3 regions of the Psychrobacillus sp. NPDC096389 genome follow, and region 2 is predicted to be linked to each of the others. Evidence: riboswitches for the same ligand, from Rfam matches in the RefSeq annotation. Region 2 holds a riboswitch; each other region holds the start of a gene.
What was found. A riboswitch is a leader RNA that binds a small molecule or an ion and turns the genes downstream of it on or off. The one in region 2 is predicted to bind S-adenosylmethionine.
Positions count from the first base shown of each region.

Region 1 (7,897 bases), on a different contig from region 2:
TATGAAGGAGGGATTTTTATGGATATTAACTCCATTATGTCTTCACAACTTATGCAACTCCAGCAAACAGTCCAAATGAGCGTATTACAAAATGCCATGAATATGGATACAGTAGCTGCAGTACAGTTGCTTGAAGATATGCCTCAAACTGCTGCTCCCCATCCTTACAAAGGGTCAGTAGTGGACATACAAGCCTAAGAAAAAACATGTGCCAATTAGTTTTGGTGCATGTTTTTTTGCTTTACACACATACTATTTGAAAAGGATGTGTGTAGATGACTTTAAACAAAGTATATGTATCGGTCAAAAGTCAAAAATTATATTTGTATCCCGACGAATCACCGTGGGAATTTGAAATTACGGTCAACCGTGAGATTATTCCTGTATTTCAAAAGCTATTCGATCAATTAGAAGATGTAGAAATCAGCAACTTCTGGCGCGCACATATACCGATAAAACGATATCATTTTGATAAGGAAAATGATCAATACGACAGAAGAATGAAAAAGCTATATGCGCTTATTCATGAATTTGGAGATGAAGAATCTAAAGAGTTTGTCGAACAGCTTCCCTATTTTAACCCAAGAAGGAGAGAGACAGTTGAGCAAAAATATTAATCGAAAAGGAAATGAAACTCCGACCAATTATCGTAATGTAAGTTCATTGTTAAACCAAGACCCTCAACTAAAAGCAAAACAGAATATTGCCGAAAATAGAGCAGAAGGTAATGAGCATTACAAAAAAGATAAACAAAAGGAGTAGTTAGCTGGAAGACTTAGCGTCATTGCTAAGTCTTTTTTTATACATATATGCTACGATAGTATGTAAATGGATATGTGCGAGGAGAAAGTATGTTAAAACAACTATTATTACTCATAATGCCTACATTTTTTATATATATTGGTCTTTCTGTATTTGAAGATATTCTTATCACTTTTATTTTGTTTTACGGATGGTTATTATTTATACCGCTCTTATTTACATTTTGGAAAAAAGCAAATAGACCTTCATTGCAGCTTCCTTTAACGAAAACAAATCTATGGGTAGGTATAATAAGCGGATTAATTTGTTTGGTGTCTATTTATGGCTTTGTTGCAATCTTTCAATCTTCTGTATTAGATATCCCTCAATTACAGCGCTTATTAGAGAAATGGGACTTTAGTGGAGCGAAAGTGATACTACTCGTATTAGTGCTTGCGTTGATTAATCCTATTTTAGAAGAACTTTATTGGAGAGAATTCATGTTTGGAGGGCTATCCACAAAACTAGGAAATGTTATTGCCGTTTTGATTACGGCTATATTTTATAGTATGTATCATTTTATTGTCGTAAATGAGATTTTCAGCTTTCCATTTAATGTGTTGTCCGTTATTTCCGTTTTTTTAGCGGGCCTTATGTGGGGAATCTTCCGAATTAAATTAAATTCGATTGTAGCGTCCATTATAAGCCATAGTTTGGCCGATATTGGGATAATGCTTGTATATTGGCTTATTATTCGTTAAAACGACAAATAGAATAGATTTTTCATAAAAGGGGTTAATAGATGATTACATTCCAAGACTTGAACGGAATACAAGTGGCACTTTCCTTTGAAAAAGGTTTGTTTCCGATGAAGTCCATGCATGTGTTAGTTATAGCAAAATACAAAGAAAAGTGGTTATTAACGAAGCATCCCATACGGGGCATTGAATTTCCAGGGGGAAAAGTAGAAGCGGGCGAAACGTTAGAAGAAGCAGCTAAACGCGAAGTTTTAGAGGAAACAAATGTAGAGATAACTGACATGGAGTGGTTTGCCGAATATATGGTGGATGATAAAAATCCATTTTGTAAGACGGTTTTTATAGCAAATATTGGGTATATATATGACAAGAGTACAACATATGAAACAGATGGTGCTCGTTGGTTGTCGACGGATGAATTGCAAAGCTGCGAAAATTTAAGCTTTCATATGCTAGACCAAGGTATGCGAGCAATGTTAGAAAAGGTGATTACATATGAAGGAAAATGGAACGATTGAAAGGGTGCGAGTGTATCCTTCTCCAAATCCAATGATCGATCTAACCGAAATTACCTATTGGTCATGTGGGTTACGTGTGAAAGGCATGCTCGCTACACCGAAAAAAGAAGGAATGTATGAAGGAATATTATATTTACGAGGTGGTATGCAAAGTATTGGGATGGTAAGACCTGCTCGTATTGCACAAATTGCGTCAGAAGGATTTACGGTATTTGCCCCATACTATCGCGGAAATCGTGGAGGGGAAGGGAGAGATGAATTTGCAGGAGAAGATCGGTTAGATGCAGTTTATGCAGTTGATATTTTAAAGCAATTTTGTATCTCTACTAGAATTCATTTATTTGCTTTCTCACGTGGTGGTATTATGGCCTTATGGACGGCAATATTAAGAAAAGATATTACTTCTATTGTGACATGGGCAGGAGTGTCGGATATATATTTGACTTATGAAGAACGCTTGGATATGCGAAGAATGATGAAGCGCGTAATAGGAGGCACCCCGACTAATAAAACAGAAGCATACGAAGAACGGAACGTCTTACCGAAAATTGTTGAGATACATGCTCCAACTTTAATTATTCATGGGAAGTTGGACGTAAATGTTTCCTTTATGCATGCAGAAATGTTAGAAAAAGAATTATTAGGGAACAATAAAATAGTGGAAACATGGTATTATCCTGAATTTACACATTTTTTTCCTAGCCTTGTAAATCGACAAGTGGTAAAAGATGCATGTAGATGGATGAAGATGCAGAGAGGAGTTTGAAATTGGGAAATGTGATTGTCACAACGGAGTCAATGAGCATAGATGGAAAATCATCTTTTGCTACAGATACTAGCTTTTGGACGAATCTTTGGGATTTGTATACAACTGAAATCGACGATGTCATTATCCAAAGTTGGAAAGAGGAAGTGGAGGTAATTAATGAACTGAAACCACGAGCGATTTCTACTATTAATGAAGGGCTTATAAAAGTACTCACGATTAATCTAAATGAGGAAAATCGAATGTTTTTTCGAAATAACTCCATTGATCCGAAGGGTGGGTTAAAATGGTTTAAAATGTTTTTGAATGAGGCAGGAGATGAGCGATTAGAAATTGGTCATTATGGCTCGGAAATTATATTGTATAAAGTGGATGAAGAAGAAGCCGAAAAATTCAAATCTATATTTGTTTCATCTGCTTCCACAAGTTTTTATGATGAGAATGCAAATTAAATAAAAGAGGATGTCACCAATTGATGGGACATCCTCTTTTATAATGTTAAGCTAATGGTCCGCCTTTAAGTGAAATTTCTTCCGATACGGTACCGAATTTTTTAAAGTTTTCACGGAAAGATTGTGCCAGTTCCGCTGCTTTTACATCGTAAGCTTCTTGGTCTTCCCAAGCATTACGTGGGATAAGTACTTCTGTTGGTACTCCTTCGATTTCTGTAGGAATCGCAAGACCAAATACTGGATCTATCGTAGTTTCTGCATTTCTTAACTTCCCATCGATCGCTGCTCGAACCATCGTGCGAGTATAAGCAAGTTTCATACGGCTACCAACACCGTATTCTCCGCCAGTCCATCCAGTGTTCACAAGGAATACTTGTGCACCGTGTTCATCAATTTTCTTCCCAAGCATTTCTGCGTAAACAGTTGCATGCAATGGTAAGAACGGTGAACCGAAGCAAGTAGAAAATGCTGGTTGTGGCGATGTAATTCCACGTTCTGTTCCTGCAAGTTTCGATGTAAACCCACTTAAAAAGTGGTACATTGCTTGTTCTTTCGTTAGTTTACTGATTGGAGGCAACACGCCGAATGCATCAGCTGTTAAGAAAACAATTGTATTCGGATGACCAGCGATAGAAGGGTCTACAATGTTGTCGATATTTTGAATTGGATATGCTGCACGTGTATTTTCTGTTAATGAATCATCTGCATAGTCCGCAACGCCAGTTTCTGGATCTACTACGACATTCTCTAAAACTGTTCCGAATGAAATAGCATCAAAAATTTGTGGTTCGTTTTCACGAGTTAAGTCGATACATTTAGCGTAGCAGCCACCTTCGATATTAAATACGCCGTTATCAGACCAACCGTGCTCGTCGTCTCCGATTAACTTACGGCCTGCATCTGCAGATAGTGTTGTTTTCCCTGTACCAGATAAACCGAAGAACAATGCAACGTCTCCTGCTTCTCCAACGTTTGCAGAACAATGCATTGGAAAAATGTTTTGTTCTGGTAATAAATAGTTCATAATAGAGAAGATGGATTTTTTCATTTCTCCAGCATATTCCGTTCCACCGATTAATACGATACGTTTTTCCATGGAAACGATGATGAATGTTTCCGTTTTAGTGCCATCGATAGCCGGATCTGCTTTGAAGTTTGGTGCACTTACAATAGTGAAATCTGCTTGATGCGTTGTCAGTTCTTCTTCCGTAGGACGGATGAATAATTGGTGGGCAAATAAATTATGCCATGCAAATTCATTGATCACTTGAATGCCAAGACGGGATTCTTTGTCTGCTCCCGCAAATCCTTTAAAGACAAATAATTCTTCTTGTTCTTTTAAATAGTTCGTTACTTTTTTATATAGTGCTTCAAAAATTTCAGAAGAGATAGGTTGGTTTACGGAACCCCAATCGATTTTGTCTTTAGAGATAGATTCTTCTACGATATATTTATCTTGTGGGGAACGGCCTGTGTATTTACCTGTTTCTGCTTTTACAGCACCTGTAGAAGTTAAAACAGCTTCTCCTCTAGATGTTGCTTTTTCCACAAGTTGCGGCACTGATAATTGTACGCTAATATTGTTTCCAGCTAGCAATTCGTTCAGTTCACTCACCGTATCGATTGAATTCATATTGTATTTACCATCCTTTTTTCATTTTTTCCTCAATGGTGGAGGAATTTTTCGTTTATATGTGAATTAGTATAACACATTAAGTTAAATAGTCTATACTAATTAATGTATTATTTTTTTATCTTTCTTAATAGGCATTAAAAAAATATTGACATTTGGATGCGGTTTCCGTATGATGTTAAATTGAACGGATACTCTTATCCCGAGCTGGTGGAGGGGTCAGGCCCTATGAAACCCGGCAACCTGTAATTTCATTTATTACAAAGGTGCCCAACCTGAGACAAGGTGTGATTCCTTGATTGATAAGAGTGAAAGGTGCTTATGAAATTAATACCTTTCCTCATGTACATTTACGTGAGTGAGAGGTTTTTTTATATTACATCGCCCTTTATCCTTGTGTGCCAAGTCCGAAACGGCTTCAAGTTTAATCCATTTGAAATGGCTTGACATGGGAATGAGTACCGTATCAATTCTTGAGAGAAATCTCGCAGGATATAGGAGGAATATTCTATGACACAACGCCGATTATTTACATCGGAATCAGTTACAGAAGGGCATCCAGACAAAATTTGCGATCAAATTTCAGATGCTATTTTAGATGCCATTTTAACAGAAGATCCAAATGCACGTGTTGCTTGTGAAACAAGTGTAACAACAGGTCTTGTTTTAGTTGCAGGAGAAATTACAACGTCTACTTATGTAGATATCCCGAAAGTAGTACGTTCTACGATTAAAGAAATTGGTTACACACGTGCTAAATACGGTTTTGACTCGGAAACATCTGCAGTATTAACTGCAATTGACGAGCAATCTGTTGATATCGCGATGGGTGTTGACCAAGCGTTAGAAGCTCGTGAAGGATCTATGACAGATTCAGACATCGAAGCAATTGGAGCAGGGGACCAAGGATTAATGTTTGGTTACGCATGTAACGAAACACCAGAACTTATGCCACTTCCAATTAGTTTAGCGCATAAGCTGTCACGTCGTTTAGCAGAAGTGCGTAAAGATGAAACATTAGATTACTTACGCCCAGATGGTAAAACACAAGTAACAGTGGAATATGATGAGCAAAATAATCCAGTTCGTATTGATACGATTGTTATTTCTACTCAGCATCATCCGGAAATCACGCTAGAACAAATTCAAAAAGATTTAAAAGAAGTAGTGATCAACCCGATTGTTCCTGCTCAATTAATCGATGAAAATACAAAATACTTTATCAACCCAACTGGCCGTTTTGTAATTGGTGGACCTCAAGGGGATGCTGGTTTAACAGGTCGTAAAATTATCGTAGATACTTACGGAGGATACGCACGTCACGGAGGCGGTGCTTTCTCTGGTAAAGATCCAACGAAAGTAGACCGTTCTGCTGCATACGCTGCTCGTTATGTGGCAAAAAATGTTGTCGCTGCAGGACTTGCAGACCGCTGTGAAGTACAATTGGCATATGCAATTGGTGTAGCACAACCTGTATCTATCGCTGTTGACACATTTGGTACTGGAAAAGTAGAAGAGGCGCAATTAGTATCACATATTCGTGAACTATTCGACCTGCGTCCAGCAGGTATTATTAAAATGCTAGACCTACGTCGCCCAATCTACAAACCAACTGCAGCTTATGGTCACTTCGGTCGTACAGACATCGACGCACCATGGGAAAAAACAGATAAAGCAGATGCTTTAAAAGAAAAAGCAGGATTATAATAATTAAAAGCGATACCTTCCTTGATCCTTAAGGAAAGTATCGCTTTTTTTATCGCTTAGGAAATCATAAAAATGAGAGTCAGATAAGCTGATTCTAAAATTGAGCGCAGTAAAGGGATAATGCGTCGTAGAAAGTTCTATTAGGTGACCGCTAAGATTTTCGCTGCAGTCGAACGCTTTTTAGCCGGGTGAGCGATGAGCCATCCTCGCCTGTAGCGAAAATCAATGAAAACTGCTTGTTTATTCAGTATCGACTCGCAAAATACAAAATCTTATACAGTTTTTCGACTGTGTGAATCCAATAAATGGCATAGGGCAACAAACCAATCATGGAAAGCAACCAATCCTATTCCGAAAGCAATCAAATCAGCACGAGAGCAACCAAATTGCAAGTAAAAGCAACCAATTCTTAAAATAACAAGTTGACTTGGATGAGACGACGAGGACTTTGACGCATTATTTGTAAACATTGCGCAATGGGTCATAGTGTTGTGTGTTTAAAGGAGAATGTTGCGCGAATGCCATACAACATTGCGAGTAACGACTGTAACGTTGCACGTTTTTTTATTGGGCAATCTTCTCCAGATAAATAGAGCGGATATATTTGCCGTAGCGCGCCGAGTTGCACTAGCCGCAGTCATGAGATCCTCTCGTGTGCAACACGAGTTGGGGCATGCGATTATGTTGTATTTTTTCGATGATTAGACGAGTATATAGGATTTTTTGAACTTCAAGTAACAGAAGAATATTTTAACGAAAAAAAGTAATCCCTTCAATTTTTTAGAGGGATTACTTTTTATTTAGGTATATTTATTAACTTTTTTTACTCCTGCAATGATTTATAGTACTCGCCTTTTTCGACATACTCTCGAATAATTCGCTGCATATCTTCTTTGTCGGCATCGTTTAATTCACGTACAACTTTTGCTGGATTACCAAATGCGAGTGTACCTGGCGGAATTTTCTTACCGGGGGGTACGAGGCTACCTGCTCCGATAAATGCACCTTCGCCAATTTCTGCGCCATCTAAGATGATTGATCCCATGCCAACTAATGCGCCTTTTCGAATGATACAACTATGTAAGGTTGCTTGATGCCCAATTGTTACTTCGTCTTCGATAATGAGTGGCTTATTTGGGCTTTGGTGAAGGCAACTTAAATCTTGGATACTTACTTTACGTCCAATAATCGTAGGAGCAACGTCCCCTCTTATTACCGTATTGAACCAAATTGTAGACTCCTGACCGATTGTCACATCGCCTGTTATTGTGACATAATCAGCTATAAAAGCAGATTCATCAATCGATGGAATTTTGTCTTTA
Region 1 covers NZ_JBIWFB010000002.1:12,926-20,822, forward strand. The annotation lists gene ACIQ38_RS06345 (putative motility protein) at 19-198, shown strand; gene ACIQ38_RS06350 (transposase) at 276-617, shown strand; gene ACIQ38_RS06355 (hypothetical protein) at 601-762, shown strand; gene ACIQ38_RS06360 (CPBP family intramembrane glutamic endopeptidase) at 852-1,502, shown strand; gene ACIQ38_RS06365 (NUDIX domain-containing protein) at 1,544-2,017, shown strand; gene ACIQ38_RS06370 (alpha/beta hydrolase family protein) at 1,995-2,783, shown strand; gene ACIQ38_RS06375 (hypothetical protein) at 2,786-3,235, shown strand; gene pckA (phosphoenolpyruvate carboxykinase (ATP)) at 3,282-4,868, opposite strand; SAM riboswitch class I at 5,063-5,177, shown strand; gene metK (methionine adenosyltransferase) at 5,379-6,575, shown strand; gene ACIQ38_RS06390 (gamma carbonic anhydrase) at 7,399-7,897, opposite strand, start outside.
Region 1: it holds a riboswitch for S-adenosylmethionine, as region 2 does, so the genes downstream of both, metK (methionine adenosyltransferase) here and ACIQ38_RS09615 (methionine ABC transporter ATP-binding protein) in region 2, are expected to answer to the same signal.

Region 2 (7,897 bases):
GATGCAATCGGTGTCAAAGAGTCAGTGGAAAAGATGAAAGCAGAAGGAAAGGAAATCCCTGTATTCGTACAGTCGCTTTTAGATAAAGGGTACGAATCCTTTTATAAAGAAGAAAATGGAGATCTTTATTACTTTGATGGAAATGACTATAAGATCGTTTCTTTCAATGAAAAAGTAATCGATCTGAAACGTTATAAGAAAAAACATGGTGTTATTAAATCTAATTCTGGTGCTAGTTTAATAGATTTAGGTGATGGAATTGCTTTACTAGAATTCCATTCTAAATCGAATGCAATAGGGCTCGACATTTTACAAATGATTAACTTTGCAATTGAGGAAGTGGAGAAAAACTTTAAAGGTCTTGTTATTGGAAACCAAGGGAAAAACTTCAGTGTTGGGGCAAACCTTGGAATGATTTTGATGGAAGCACAAGACGATAACTTATTTGAATTGGATTTTGTTATTCGTAGCTTCCAAAATGCAACGATGAAAATTAAATATTCCTCTAAACCAGTAGTAGTTGCACCATTTGGGATGACACTTGGTGGTGGTGCAGAAGCTTGTTTACCGGCGGCGCATATTCAAGCAACGACTGAAACCTATATGGGGCTAGTGGAAGCCGGTGTTGGTCTGATCCCTGGTGGAGGAGGCAACAAAGAGCTATATATGAAGCATTTAAAAGGACTACCAAAAGGCGTTCAAGTCGACTATCAATACGTTGCCAATAAAGTATTTGAAACAATTGCAATGGCAAAGGTTTCAACATCTGGAGACGAAGCGCTTGAAAATAACTTCTTAAACTTTGCGGATGGTATTAGTGTGAACCCGGATCATCAATTGTATGATGCAAAACAAGCAGCACTAAGTCTTGCAAATGCTGGATATAAAGCTCCGTTACGAGAAAAGGTTCCTGTAACAGGGTCTCCTGGATATGCAACTTTACTTTTAGGTGCTGAAGGCATGTTCTTATCGGGCTATATTAGTGAGCATGACTTGAAAATTGCGAAAAAGCTTGCCTATGTGATTGCTGGTGGAGAAGTTCCATACGGTACTTTAGTAGATGAGCAATACTTACTTAACTTGGAACGCGAAGCATTTTTGAGCTTGGTAGCAGATCCAAAATCGCAAGCAAGAATGCAACATATGTTAGTGAAAGGTAAGCCATTACGCAACTAATTGTGCGTAGGTGATAAAGGAGGAAAACTCATGCGTGAAGCAGTTATCGTAGCAGGTGCAAGAACACCAGTTGGTAAAGCGAAAAAAGGATCTCTCGCAACTGTTCGTCCAGATGATTTTGGAGCATTAGTTGTGAAAGAGACGTTAAAAAGAGCAGGAAACTATGATGGGCCAATCGATGATTTAATATTAGGCTGTGCCATGCCAGAAGCAGAACAAGGGATGAACGTTGCCCGTAATATAGGGGCTATAGCAGGTCTTCCTGATTCTACACCAGCGATTACAGTAAATCGTTTCTGTTCATCTGGTTTGCAATCCATTGCATATGCAGCAGAGCGTATAATGCTTGGCCATTCCGAGGCAATTATTGCAGGTGGAGTAGAATCGATGAGTATGGTGCCGATGATGGGAAATACAATTCGACCGAATGCCAAACTAGCAGAAACAGCTCCGCAATACTATATGGGGATGGGACATACAGCGGAACAAGTGGCAAATAAATACGGTGTGAGTCGCGAAGACCAAGATGCATTTGCAGTACGTTCACATGAATTAGCTGCAGCTGCCATTGCTGCTGGTAAATTTAATGATGAAATTGTTCCAGTAGAAGTAGTGAAGCATTTTGTAGATGAAAATAACAAAGCACAAGAGAAGAAGTTTTTATTTGAAATGGATGAAGGAGTTCGAGTTGGTACATCGATTGAAACACTTGCAAAGTTGCGCCCAGCATTTAATGTACGCGGCTCGGTAACAGCAGGTAATGCTTCGCAAACTTCAGACGGGGCAGGAGCGGTACTTGTCATGGACCGGGAAGTTGCAGAAGCGCAAGGATTAAGACCAATTGCTAAATTCCGTTCGTTTGCAGTAGGAGGAGTAGCACCGGACGTAATGGGGATTGGTCCGATTGTAGCGGTTCCAAAAGCATTGAAACTTGCAGGATTATCTGTCGATGACATCGATGTTTGGGAAATTAATGAAGCGTTTGCTTCTCAATCGATCCAAGTTGTACGTCATTTAGGAATTGATATCGATAAAGTCAATGTGAATGGTGGAGCCATTGCACTGGGACATCCACTAGGGGCAACTGGAACAATTTTGACATTAAAAATGATGGGTGAGCTTAAACGACAAGGGAAACAATTCGGAGTAGTCACAATGTGTATCGGTGGGGGAATGGGAGCTGCCGGAGTGTTCGAACTGCTATAACCAAACTTTTCAAGGGGGAATTTAACATGACGGAAGTAAAACAAATGATTAAAGGTGGAAGCTTTTTAGTAGAAGATGTAGATGCAAACCGTATATTTACACCTGAGGATTTTACAGATGAGCAAAAAATGATTTCGAAAACTGCTGAGGACTTTGTAACAAATGAAGTATTACCTGTAGTAGAAAAATTGGAAAATCACGAATTCGAGCATTCGGTTCGATTACTTAAATCTGCTGGAGACCTTGGTTTATTGGCAGCGGATATTCCAGAAGAATACGGCGGAATTGCATTAGATAAAATTTCTTCTGCATTAATTGCGGAAAAATTATCTGTAGCAGGTGGTTTCTCGATTACACATGGTGCCCATGTAGGGATCGGAACTTTACCAATTGTCTTATTTGGTAATGAAGAACAAAAACAAAAATACTTACCAAACTCCGCTTCTGGAGACAAAATTTCTGCGTATGCACTTACAGAGCCAGGTTCAGGTTCAGATGCTTTAGGGGCGAAAACTACTGCAAAGTTAAATGCAGAAGGTACGCACTATATTCTAAATGGAGAAAAACAATGGATTACGAATGCAGGGTTTGCAGATGTATTTGTTGTTTACGCAAAAGTAGATGGGGACAAATTCACTGCATTTATCGTAGAGCGTGAATTCCCAGGCGTTTCTGTTGGAGCAGAAGAGAAGAAAATGGGGATTAAATCTTCTTCTACGCGTACGCTTATTTTACAAGATGCTCAAGTACCAGTTGAAAATTTACTTGGGGAGATCGGCCGCGGCCATGTCATTGCCTTCAATATTTTAAATATTGGTCGTTACAAATTAGGAGTTGGAACTGTTGGGGGTTCTAAACGTGCATTAGAATTAGCAATTTCTTATGCTAATCAGCGTCAACAATTTAAAACACCTATTTCTTCCTTTAATTTGACCAAACAAAAATTAGCTACAATGGCTTCGAAATTGTATGCAACAGAAAGCTTAATCTACCGCACTGTTGGATATTTTGAAGAGCGTATGAGCCAGTTGAGTGAGGAAGAACAGAAAGATGGAAAAGCGATTGCAGCATCTATCGCAGAATATGCAATTGAATGTTCTATTAATAAAGTAGTAGGTTCAGAAGTATTAGATTATATCGCAGATGAAGCTGTCCAGCTACATGGTGGATATGGCTTTATGCAAGAATATGAAGTAGAGCGTATTTACCGTGACTCTCGTATTAACCGTATTTTCGAAGGAACAAATGAAATTAACCGACTAATTGTTCCTGGTACTTTCTTGAAAAAGGCAATGAAAGGTGAATTACCACTTCTTCAAAAAGCGCAAAGCTTACAAGAAGAGTTACTTATGATGATGCCAGAAGAGGTAAGTGATGCACCACTAGCACAAGAAAAAGTATTAGTAGCGAATGCAAAGAAAATTGGTTTACTGGCAGCTGGACTTGCAGCACAACGTTTCGGCACTAAACTGGAAGCGGAACAAGAAGTACTTGTGAACATTGCCAATATCGCAAACAACTTATTTGCAATGGAATCGGCAGTTCTGCGTACCGAAAAAGCGATTGGTCGTGATGGAGCAGAAAAATCAAACCAAAAACTGCTGTATACGCAAATCTTCTGCCAAGAAGCATTTGAAGCGATCGAAAAGGATGCTAAAGAAACGCTAATCGCATCCGTAGAAGGTGATACATTACGCATGATGTTATCTGCTCTTCGTAAATTAACACGCAATACACCATACAATGTTATTGCTAAAAAACGGGAAGCATCTGTTAAATTGATTGATGCAGAGAAATATGTCGTTTAAGTAGCTCCTTATAAAAAACGATGGACCGATGTGCGGTTCATCGTTTTTTTTGATATGATAAAAAGAAAAAAGGTGAGAAGTAATGACAATTCAATTTTTTGGTTACCCTAAATGTAGTACATGTAATAAAGCAAGCAAATGGTTAAAAGACCATAATATAGAGTTTGTTCAGCATCATATCGTAGAAACACCCCCTTCTAAAGAGCTTATAAAAGAGATGCTTTCTACAAGTGGAATAGAATTAAAGAAACTTTTTAATACAAGTGGTATGAAATATAGAGAGTTACAATTGAAGGACAAACTACCGAGTATGACAGAAGAAGAACAAATAGAACTGCTAGTATCTGATGGGATGCTAGTGAAGCGACCGCTTGTTTTTGATGGTAAGCATTTGACGCTTGGTTTTAAAGAAGAAGAGTTTGAACAAATTTGGTCAAACAACTAAAGTGGCTTGTTTTTAACAGAAAAATATGTGAATATTATAGGTGAATGTATAACCAATTTGAGAGGGGTATAATTATGAGCACACCAAAAGAATTAAAGTATTCAGAAGAACATGAATGGGTAAAAACAGAAGGTGGAAATGCACGTATCGGTATTACTCATTTTGCACAATCTGAACTAGGAGATATCGTATTTGTTGAACTTCCACAAGTGGGAGACGATATTAAAGCAGGAGATCCATTTGGTAGTGTTGAATCAGTAAAAACTGTTTCAGAACTTTATGCTCCAATAAGCGGAAAAGTTATAGAAGTAAATAGCGAGCTAGAAGATAGCCCTGAATTTGTAAACGAATCTCCGTATGAAAATGCATGGATGATCGTCGTTGAACCATCAGATGCTTCAGAAATTGATGGTTTATTATCCGCGGAAAAATACGAAGAATTAATTTCAGAATAATAATGAAAACGCCGGTTAATTGTCGGCGTTTTTTTCATATACTAAGTTAACGATATAATTAGGGAGAGAAGCTAATTGGCTAATGTTTTTAGTGAAAAAGTAATTCTCGTTGAAGGAAGGTCGGATAAGCTTCAACTTTTACGACTTCTTGATGAATCCCCAGAAATTATTTGTACGAATGGCACGATCTCCAATGTAAAACTAGAAGAAATTTTAAGTCCCTATGATGATTTTCCAATTTATGCTTTTTTAGATGCAGATAAATCGGGGGAGCAAATACGTTCGATCGTCCGAAAAGAATATCCAGAAGCAATTCATTTATACACAAATCCGATGTATTGTGAAGTGGCCAACACCCCTTTCAAAGTTTTGGCTTCTATACTGAAACGTGTTAACATTAAAGTGAAAAAAGAATTTCTACTTTAGGATGATGTTTTGTGAATGAATGGACGCGCGAACAGTGGGAGTACTATAAAAATGATGGACAGCTTTCGCTATTCTATCTGTATACACCGATGTGTGGTACTTGCATGGTAGCAAGTAAGATGATGCAAGTGATCAATGAATTAGTGCCAAATCCAGTAGGTCAAGCAAATATAAATTATTTAGAAAACCTAGCAATGGAATATGAAATAGAGAGCGTCCCATGTTTGTTAATCGCCAAACAGGGACGCGTCTATAAAAAAATATACGCATTTCAATCTGTGCCATATTTGTTAGAGACCATTAAAGATATTGACAAGCAAGTAATGGCATGATAATATTCAACTTAATCGAATAGTGTCGCTCTTATTAAGAGAGGTGGAGGGAAGTGCCCGACGAAGCCCGGCAACCGTCATGTAAATGAAATGGTGCCAAATCACACAAAGCGAATGCTTTGGAAAATGAGAGAATGGATAAGTTCTATTTAGATAGAAAACTTACTTCCCTTCTGCTCTATTGCAGAAGGGATTTTTTACGGTTTAAGGAAAGGTGAGATTTACATGATTCGTTTAAAAGACGTTTCAAAGAAGTTCCAAACGAAACAAGGTACGATTATTGCTGTTGATGATGTAAATCTTGACATAAAGCAAGGCGAGATTTTCGGTATTATTGGATATAGTGGTGCCGGAAAAAGTACATTAATCCGTTTACTCAATGGATTAGAGAAACCAACGGCCGGACAAATAATAGTAAATGGCAAAGAAATCACTACGATAAATGAGGACAAGCTTCGTCAAGTTCGACATAAAGTAAGTATGATTTTCCAACATTTTAATTTGTTATGGTCCCGAACGGTTGCAGAAAATATTGCATTTCCACTTGAAATTGCGGGTGTTCCAAAAGATCAGCGAAAAGCTCGCGTAGATGAATTGATCGAACTGGTTGGGTTAGAAGGTAGAGGAAATTATTATCCTTCCCAACTATCAGGCGGGCAGAAACAGCGCGTAGGGATTGCGCGTGCATTAGCAAATCGTCCAGAAGTTTTACTCTGTGATGAAGCAACATCTGCACTAGATCCAGAAACAACAGATGCAATTTTAGATTTATTAGTTAGCATCAATGAAAAACTGGGTTTAACAATAGTATTAATCACGCATGAAATGCAAGTCATTCAAAAAATTTGTAATCGAGTGGCCGTAATGGAAGGTGGTCATGTTGTAGAAGAAGGCGACGTGCTAGAAGTCTTCCAAAACCCACAACAACCGATTACGAAGCGATTTGTATCGCAAGTATCAGAAACAGGACAAGCACAGCAGACGTTACAAAATTTAGTTGATCTATATCCAAATGGAAAGCTGATCAAGCTTGTTTTCGTCGGAGAACAGACGGAACAACCAATTCTTTCAAGACTTATCAAACAGTTTGAATTAGAAGTAAATATCGTCCAAGGAAATATTTCGCATACAAAAAGCGGTGCATTTGGTACGTTAGTTCTTCAAATAGATGGAGATGCATTAGCGGTCGATGAAGCGATTCGATTTATACATGAACAAAAAGTAAGTACAGAGGTGATCAACAATGATTAATACGCTTTTTCCGAATGTTGATTGGCCTAAGATGTGGGAAGCAGCACTCGAAACATTATATATGACAGCAATTTCTACTATATTAACAGCCATTTTGGGTTTAGCACTTGGTCTCTTATTGTTTTTAACAAGTCCACATCAAGCATGGGCAAATAAACTGGCGAACTGGTTAACGGGTGCTTTTGTTAATATTTTCCGTTCTATTCCTTTTATTATTTTAATCATATTATTAATTCCTTTTACAAAATTACTTCTTGATACAATCCGTGGTCCGAATGCAGCGTTCCCAGCCCTTGTCATTGGTGCTGCCCCGTTCTATGCACGTATGGTGTTAATAGGTTTACGAGAAATTGATAAAGGTGTTTTAGAAGCGGCAAGATCAATGGGTGCTAAAACCTCTACTATTATATGGAAGGTTTTACTTCCAGAATCGATGCCAGCTTTAGTTTCTGGGATTACAGTAACTTGTATTTCGCTTGTTGGTTATACGGCGATGGCGGGAGTAATTGGGGCCGGTGGTTTAGGGACACTCGCTTTTCTAGATGGTTTTCAACGTAATAGAGAAGATGTTACTTTAATGGCAACGATTTTAATATTGATCATTGTATTTATCATCCAATGGGTCGGCGATATGATTACAACAAAAATAGATAAACGTTAGGTGTTCGCGGGTTTACCCGATCACATATAAAAATGGGGAAAATTTAAAGGAGAGAATACAGATGAAGAAATTTTTAGCAGGAGCATTATTATCAGTAAGTGCATTAACACTTGCGGCTTGTGGAGATGACGATAGCA
Region 2 covers NZ_JBIWFB010000003.1:49,888-57,784, reverse strand. The annotation lists gene ACIQ38_RS09650 (3-hydroxyacyl-CoA dehydrogenase/enoyl-CoA hydratase family protein) at 1-1,176, shown strand, start outside; gene ACIQ38_RS09645 (acetyl-CoA C-acetyltransferase) at 1,207-2,382, shown strand; gene ACIQ38_RS09640 (acyl-CoA dehydrogenase family protein) at 2,409-4,190, shown strand; gene ACIQ38_RS09635 (arsenate reductase family protein) at 4,273-4,635, shown strand; gene gcvH (glycine cleavage system protein GcvH) at 4,710-5,090, shown strand; gene ACIQ38_RS09625 (toprim domain-containing protein) at 5,166-5,516, shown strand; gene ACIQ38_RS09620 (thioredoxin family protein) at 5,528-5,848, shown strand; SAM riboswitch class I at 5,877-5,981, shown strand; gene ACIQ38_RS09615 (methionine ABC transporter ATP-binding protein) at 6,074-7,099, shown strand; gene ACIQ38_RS09610 (methionine ABC transporter permease) at 7,092-7,760, shown strand; gene ACIQ38_RS09605 (MetQ/NlpA family ABC transporter substrate-binding protein) at 7,822-7,897, shown strand, end outside.

Region 3 (7,897 bases), on a different contig from region 2:
GTTCGTACATTGCTCATCACATCCATGTGGAAAGTTAATCCGTATCGAGTCTCCCGAAAAGTCCGATTCATTGCAATAAATATCGGAAAATGGTCCGAATGGTTCAAGCATCGGCTGCACGAAAAAATCGATTCCACCACTCACGATATAAAGTGGAATATTGTTTACTTTTGTATAAGAAACAAATTCTGCAAAACCTTCACGAATTTGCGCTTGCTCAAGCAAATAAGAGTTAATTTGCTCTTTCAATGAAACAGGAAGGAGTGCAAACATATCCGATACACCTTCACGTATCGATTGCTTTTGCCCCAAAATATTCTCTTTAATCGGCAAATATTCTGGAGGTGCAAATTTTTTCATAATCGAGATGATATTATCTTGCGTTGTAATAGTGCCATCAAAATCGCAAAAGATAACTAGTTTCTTCATAGTATTTACCCCCATAATTCGATTGCTGACTTGAGTTCAGCATGCTGCTTTGCCGCTTCCGTAAGCGATATTCCAGCAAGCACGGCTTCCACAGCTTGTTTAAAGGCAAGTCCTCCACCAATCGCACCAGCAGGGTGTCCATGTACCCCGCCCCCAGCATTAATAATGCTATCAATTCCGTAGTCTTGCATTAATAGAGGTACTAAACTTGGATGTATACCTGCAGAAGGAACTGGGAAAGTTCGTTTTACGCTACTAGCTTTTGTTAGTTCTTCTCCTAAAGAAAGAGCTGCTTTTTTCTCAAGCGCAACACTACCATAAGGAGAAGGGAATAATGAAAAATCTGCCCCAGCATAGCGAGTTAATTTGCCTAGTAAAAGAGCTGTTGCAACACCGTAAAACGGGGAAGAAGTGAACGCTCCACTATAGGCTGGATGAGCCATAAATGGCAGTTGAATGTCATCATCTTCTACAAGTTCTTGGAGCACGTCCAACCCGTATGCATGGACATTAAATAATAAAGCATCTGCTCCAAGTTCTTTCGCTATTTTTGCTTTTTCGCGTAACTGTGTTGTCCGTCCAGATAAATTCACTGCATAAAGCGTACGATGTCCAGTTTCTTCATACACTTGGCGTAATACTTCCTGGGCGGTTGTAATTCGCTTTTCAAAAGGAGTGAGCGGATTGTCAAAAAGAATTTCATCGTCTTTTACAAGATCAACTCCTCCAAGAGCCTGATGTCGAAGTTGTTCTGCTAAATAATCGATATCCCGTCCTATGACTCCTTTGAATATGCTCATAATGAGTGGCCGATTATGTACATTTAACAAGTTTCTTATATGTTCAATACCAAATCTAGGTCCAGGAAACTTTGCTAAAAGCTCTGGAGAAAACTCTAAGTCTAATAGCTTTATTTCACCGTCTAATGATAATTTACCGAAAACAGTTGTTAAGATGGCAGGCAAATCAGCGGAAAAGTTAGCACTAGGATACTCTATTTTTATCTCTGCTCTAATTTGTTCTGGTTTAGATGGATGTTGTACATTTTCAAACTCCGTAATAGATACAACATTCCCTTTATGCTGTTTTAATTGTTGCTGTTCAAGTAAAGGTAAATCTGTCCAGGACCCAATCGTTAAACCTAAAGCAATGCCCTCTGCCTTTTTTTCGAATGATCCTGGATTTCCGTACAATTGATAAACAGAAGTTACTCCACTCATGTTATTAATCTCCTTTGTTGAATAAAGATAAAAAAACCTCTTCAAATAAGAAGAGGTTAAAGGTTTAACGACTTCTTATTTCTCAGTCAATTGACTGCAAGAATTAGCACCGTATCCATTCGTTGGACCGGTTGCCGGGTATCATAGGGCTCGTCCCTCCACCTGCTCTAAATAAGAAAATATATTTAATTAAGATTTCAGTTTATTGTCAAATTAATAATGATTATTTCATGCAATTGAAATAATGTCAACACAAAATTTAGAGTTTTTATAAAATTAAAAAAGTCTGTTGACATTCCTTTTTCGAATGTGCTAGGATTCTAATCAAATAACATTACGTTAAAAATAATAGCACTCTTATCAAGAGCAGGCTGAGGGTAATGGCCCGATGAAGCCCAGCAACCGACCGTAATACCGTTGTGAGACGGGGCGCTTTTTGCGCCGAGATAACATTCTCTTAAGGCACGGTGCTAATTCCATCAGAAAGGGAACTTTCTGAAAGATAAGAGGCGAGAAAACTCTTATTCTACGCCTCTTTCATTGGAAAGAGGTTTTTTATTTTGTAAAGAAAGGTAGAGAAAAATGACAATTGCAACGAAGAAACAATACGAGTCTTTAACAGAAGAGCAGGCAATAGTATACATCAAAGAACAAGGTCTATTTTCAAATGGATTGGAATTAGAATGTAGCGAAATTGGTGATGGTAATTTAAATTATGTATTTCGCATTCGAGATACTAAAAGTGGAAAAGGAATTATTGTAAAACAAGCATTGCCATATGCAAAGGTAGTCGGTGAGAGTTGGCCACTAACATTAAAGCGTGCACAAATTGAAGCGAATGCGCTAAAAAAACACGGGGAATTTGCGACAGGGCTAGTACCTGAAGTATATGTAATTGATGAAGATTTGGCGATTACAGTGATGGAAGACTTATCTCATTTGACCATTGCAAGAGAAGGATTGATCCGCCTGGAATCCTATCCAAAATTAGCAACAGATATTGGGGAATATCTTGCACAAACCCTATTCCATACGTCCGATTTTGCATTACATCCTTTTGAAAAAAAGAAACTAGTTTCAGAGTTTTCCAATCCTGAGCTATGTAAAATTACAGAAGATCTAATTTTTACGGATCCATTTTTTGATTATGAAACAAATGACTTTGAACCTGCGTTACGAGTAGATGTAGAAGCCATTTGGAGTAATGAGCTTTTAAAATTGGAAGTTGCCAAATTGAAGAAAAGCTTTTTAACAGAAACGGAAGCATTACTGCACGGAGATTTGCATACAGGTAGTATTTTTGCGAGTGAAACAGAAACAAAAGTAATTGATCCAGAATTCGCCTTTTACGGACCAATTGGCTTTGATGTTGGACTATTTCTAGCTAACTTGATCTTTCAAACGATTACAAGAGAAGGAGAGAGCCGAGTTGTAATCCATCAGCATATTGAAAAGACATGGGAAGTATTTTCGAGTAAATTTTCGGAACTTTGGAAAAAAGAAGCGGTTGAATCTTATAAAGATACTGAAGGATTTGAAGCGTATGTATTGGATAAAGTTTTCCAAGATACACTTGGCTTTGCTGGTTGTGAATTAATCAGACGTACAATCGGTTTAGCACATGTAAAAGATTTGGATGGAATTTTAGATGATGCAGAAAGAATTTCAGCGAAGAAACAAGCTTTACAGATAGGAGAATTATTCATCTTAAAGCGTAAAGAAATTAGTTCAATTCAATCAGTAATCCAATTACTCGAGGAGTTGCAAAAATGAGTATCCCCTTATCAATCAAATGGAACAACAATCGACTCGAAATACTAAATCAGCAGAAACTACCACTTGAAGTGGAATATATAACACTTGAAACGCTTGAAGATGTGTATGATGCCATCATCACATTAAAAGTACGAGGAGCTCCGGCAATTGGTATTACTGCTTCCTACGGACTAGCAGCAGCGGCACAGTATTACGAAACAAATTCTTTGGAAGACTTCCATCAATTACTAAACAAAGATACGCTATATTTGGCTGAATCTAGACCAACAGCCGTCAATTTAGTGTGGGCTTTAGAGCGATTACGAGTTGCAGTCGAGCATGCGGAAACTGTGCAAGAAGCGAAGAAGCAGTTGTTAGAAGAAGCGGATAATATATACGAGGAAGATGAGGCATCTTGTCGTGCAATTGGTGAATTTGCTTTGTCTTTACTTGAAGATTATACAAAAGTCATGACTATTTGTAATGCAGGCACAATTGCAACTGCGAAATATGGAACTGCCTTAGCACCTTTCCATTTAGGAGCTGAAAAAGGGAGGCAGTTTCAAGTCTTTGCTTGTGAAACGAGACCTGTATTTCAAGGGGCACGACTCACTGTATGGGAGCTTCAGCAATCAGGAGTAGATGTCACTCTTATTACGGATAGCATGGCTGCACATACGATAGGTGCAAAAGGGATTGAAGCAATAATTGTTGGAGCAGACAGAATTGCTGCAAATGGTGATACGGCCAATAAAATTGGGACACTTAACTTGGCATTATTGGCAGCCGCATATCAAATTCCATTTTATGTGGCGGCACCTTCTTCGACTTTTGATCTAACTATTGAGAGTGGTAAGACAATACAAATAGAAGAACGTCCACCAGAAGAAATAACACATATTGCTGGTAAACAAATAGCACCGGATAATACGAAAGTGTTTAATCCTGCCTTTGATGTGACACCTGCACATTTAATCACGGCGATTATTACAGAAAAAGGAATTATTTATCCAAAATATAATGAAAACATTGTAGCATTACTTGGTACAAATGAAGGAGAAGAATGATGAAAACGAAAATAGGTTGGTTAATATCAGTATTACTAATAGTTGGCATTGTATTGGCGGGATGTCAGCCAAAAAGTAATGCCAAAGAAGATACATCTGCGCCAAGTTCAGAAAAACAATCAGAAAATCCATTAGCGGGTAAGAAAATTGCACTTATATTACAACAAAACCTTGGAACTTTTTCAGCCCAATATATTGAAGGTGTAAAGGAACAAGTAGAGAACTTTGGAGGAACTGTTACCGTATTTAACTCTGAAGGTGACTTAGCGAAAATGGCATCGAATTTAGATGCAGCAGTTAACCAAGGAATGGATGGAATTTTAATAGATCACGGTACAAAAGAAGCATTAAACCAAGGTGTTCAAAATGCTGTCGACAAAGGAATTCCAGTAGTAGCATTTGACGCAGGTGTGGACGTAGAAGGGATTACTGTTTTAGAGCAAGGCGATCAAAAGATGGCTGAGATGACATTACAGAAACTATTAGAAGACGCAAATGGTGAAGCAAATATCGTGAAAATTTGGGTTGCAGGTTTTGCACCGATGGAAAGAAGACAAGTTGCTTACGAGCAGTTTTTATCAGAAAACCCAGGAATAAAGGAAATTGCAACATTTGGAGCGGCAACACAAAATACAGCATTAGATACACAAGCACAAATGGAAGCCATTTTAAAACAGTACCCGAACGAAGGAGATATTACTGCTGTTTGGGCAGCTTGGGATGAGTTTGCAAAAGGTGCCGTTCGAGCAATTGAACAAGCAGGTAGAACAGATATTAAAGTGTATAGCATTGATATGAGCGATGAAGATCTACAAATGATTCAAAAAGAAAATAGTCCTTGGGTAGCTTCTGCTGCAGTCGATCCAATGGATATTGGACGTATTCAAGTACGTTACCTATATCAAAAGATTAATGGTGAAAATCCAGAAGCTAATGTTGTACTAGATCCAGTGTTTGTCGATGCATCTAAACTTCCAAAAGAAACTGTGACGACGAATGGTTTACACGAGTTTATCGAAGGCTGGGGTGCGAGTGAACAAGGATATACAGATGCATTAAAAGAGTTGGAAAATCAATAAACTCAACTACTAGCAGCTGTCCTAATCAAGGGCAGCTTCTTTTTAAGAAAGGAGCATGTTTGTGACAAATCCTTTTCTTTCGATGAATTCGATACGTAAGTCATTTGGAAATGTGACAGCACTAGAGAATGCAATGTTTCACCTGGAAAAAGGGGAAGTACATGCATTGTTAGGTGTAAATGGCGCAGGAAAAAGTACGCTGATGAAAATATTATCAGGGGTGTATGAGCAAGATGAAGGAGAAATAGTGTTAGACGGTAAGAGCGTTCATCTACGTTCCCCAAAAGCGGCAAAAGAACAGGGAATTTACTGCGTTTATCAGGAAGTAGACACAGCAATTGTACCCGAGTTATCGGTTGCTGAAAATATTATGCTTGATACTATTGCGACCTATAACAACTTGTTTATATCGACTTCGAAACTAAACAAAGAGGCAAGCATTGCACTAAAACAATTACAGGCGGAGAATATCTCCGTACAACAACCTGCCCATAAACTGACTTTAGCTGAAAAACAATTAGTATTAATCGCAAGGGCACTTGTTAGTTCAGCTAAAATAATTATTTTCGATGAACCAACTGCTCCTTTATCACTTCATGAATCAGCTAAACTTTTTTCCGTGATTGATCAACTGAAAGCGCAAGGAGTCGGTTGTATATTTATTTCCCATCGACTTCCCGAAGTGTTTGAGATTAGTGACAAGATTACTGTCATGCGAGATGGGACGTTAGTGGACGTTTTTCAAACTGCAAATGCAACTGCAGAGGATATTATTGAAGCAATGCTTGGTACTTCCTTTCAGCAGGAGCAACATACTAGAAGTCACTCTTTAGGAGAAACGTTATTGGATGTAAAAGAATTGTCTGACCGGCATAAGTTAAACAATCTTTCATTTACCGTTTCAGCAGGAGAGATTGTCGGTATTGTTGGTCTAGTAGGGGCTGGCAAAACCGAGTTAGCGAAAGCATTATTTGGCTTAGAATCACTAACAAATGGAACCATGAAACTTTCAGGCAATGAAGTAAAAGTGACACATCCGAAAGACGCTATTAGTGCAGGAATGGCTCTTATTCCTGAAGAACGACGAAAAGAAGGCTTATTTGTACATGAATCGTTGCAAACGAATGCATCATTTCCAAACTTACGAAAGTTTTCTAACCTACTATTTATGAATAAAAGCGCGGAAAGAAGTTTTGCAAAGGATATTATTAAACGATTACAGATTAAAACAGATCATACCGAAACACCACTCATTCATTTAAGTGGAGGAAATCAACAAAAAGTAGTAATCGGTAAATGGACTTCACGAGATTCTATTCTTTATTTGTTCGATGAACCAACAAAAGGCGTCGATATTGGAGCAAAAGCGGATATTTTTAAGCTTATTCGAGATCTAGCGGAGAGTGGAAAGGGCTGTCTTTACTTTTCGAGCGAAATTCAAGAAGCAATTGGTATTTCTGATCGTATTTTAGTTATGTATAACGGTCAAATCGTGAAGGAATTTTCACGGGGAGAGGCGACCCAGGAAAGGATTTTGTTGTATGCAAGCGGTGGGAAAGAAGAATAAAGTAAAAGAAAATGGTATACAATTTCTATTTAAATATGGTGCTATTGCGTTATTGATTCTGATTATTTGTTATTTTAGTTCCATAAGTGAAGCTTTTTTAACTTATGCGAACTTTACTGATATTTTGCGTTCGATATCTATTGTTACGCTACTAGCCTTAGGGGTCACGTTTACATTAGTAGTAGGCGGGTTTGATCTGTCAGTTGGATCGACGATGTCGTTATCAACGGTCGTTACTGCCTCTTTAATGGTATGGTATGAAATGCCGCTCTGGCTCGTTCTCATTCTACCGGTTTTAGTGGGAGTTTTAGTAGGTGTCCTTAATAGTTTTCTAATTGTAGTATTAGGTATTCCAGATTTGCTTGCGACATTAAGCATGATGTATATCGTTGCTGGTTTTCATCGTACATATACAGAAGGTTATTCTATTTATAATAATATGCCACTTACAGCTGGTGGTACTGCCCCTGGTCAATTGTCGGAAGCCTTTCTTTGGATTGGTCAAGGAAGACTGCTTGGTTTGCCAGTTCCTGTGTGGATCATGCTAGGAATGGTGTTAATCGCTTATGTAGTACTCCATCATACTCGTTGGGGACGGGTTCTATATATGACCGGTGGAAATGCGGAAGCTGCAACGTTGTCGGGAGTGAATACACGTAAAGTGAAATTTGCAGCATATATTATTTCTGGAGTGTTCGCTTCTATGGCGGGTATATTGTTTACTGCCCGTGTTGGTTCTGGACAAATTGATGCTGGTGCACCTATGTTAATGGAAGCAGT
Region 3 covers NZ_JBIWFB010000007.1:75,063-82,959, forward strand. The annotation lists gene ACIQ38_RS16535 (2-hydroxy-3-keto-5-methylthiopentenyl-1-phosphate phosphatase) at 1-429, opposite strand, end outside; gene ACIQ38_RS16540 (2,3-diketo-5-methylthiopentyl-1-phosphate enolase) at 435-1,649, opposite strand; SAM riboswitch class I at 1,722-1,827, opposite strand; SAM riboswitch class I at 2,004-2,158, shown strand; gene mtnK (S-methyl-5-thioribose kinase) at 2,232-3,422, shown strand; gene mtnA (S-methyl-5-thioribose-1-phosphate isomerase) at 3,419-4,471, shown strand; gene ACIQ38_RS16555 (sugar ABC transporter substrate-binding protein) at 4,471-5,550, shown strand; gene ACIQ38_RS16560 (sugar ABC transporter ATP-binding protein) at 5,612-7,117, shown strand; gene ACIQ38_RS16565 (ABC transporter permease) at 7,092-7,897, shown strand, end outside.
Region 3: it holds a riboswitch for S-adenosylmethionine, as region 2 does, so the genes downstream of both, mtnK (S-methyl-5-thioribose kinase) here and ACIQ38_RS09615 (methionine ABC transporter ATP-binding protein) in region 2, are expected to answer to the same signal.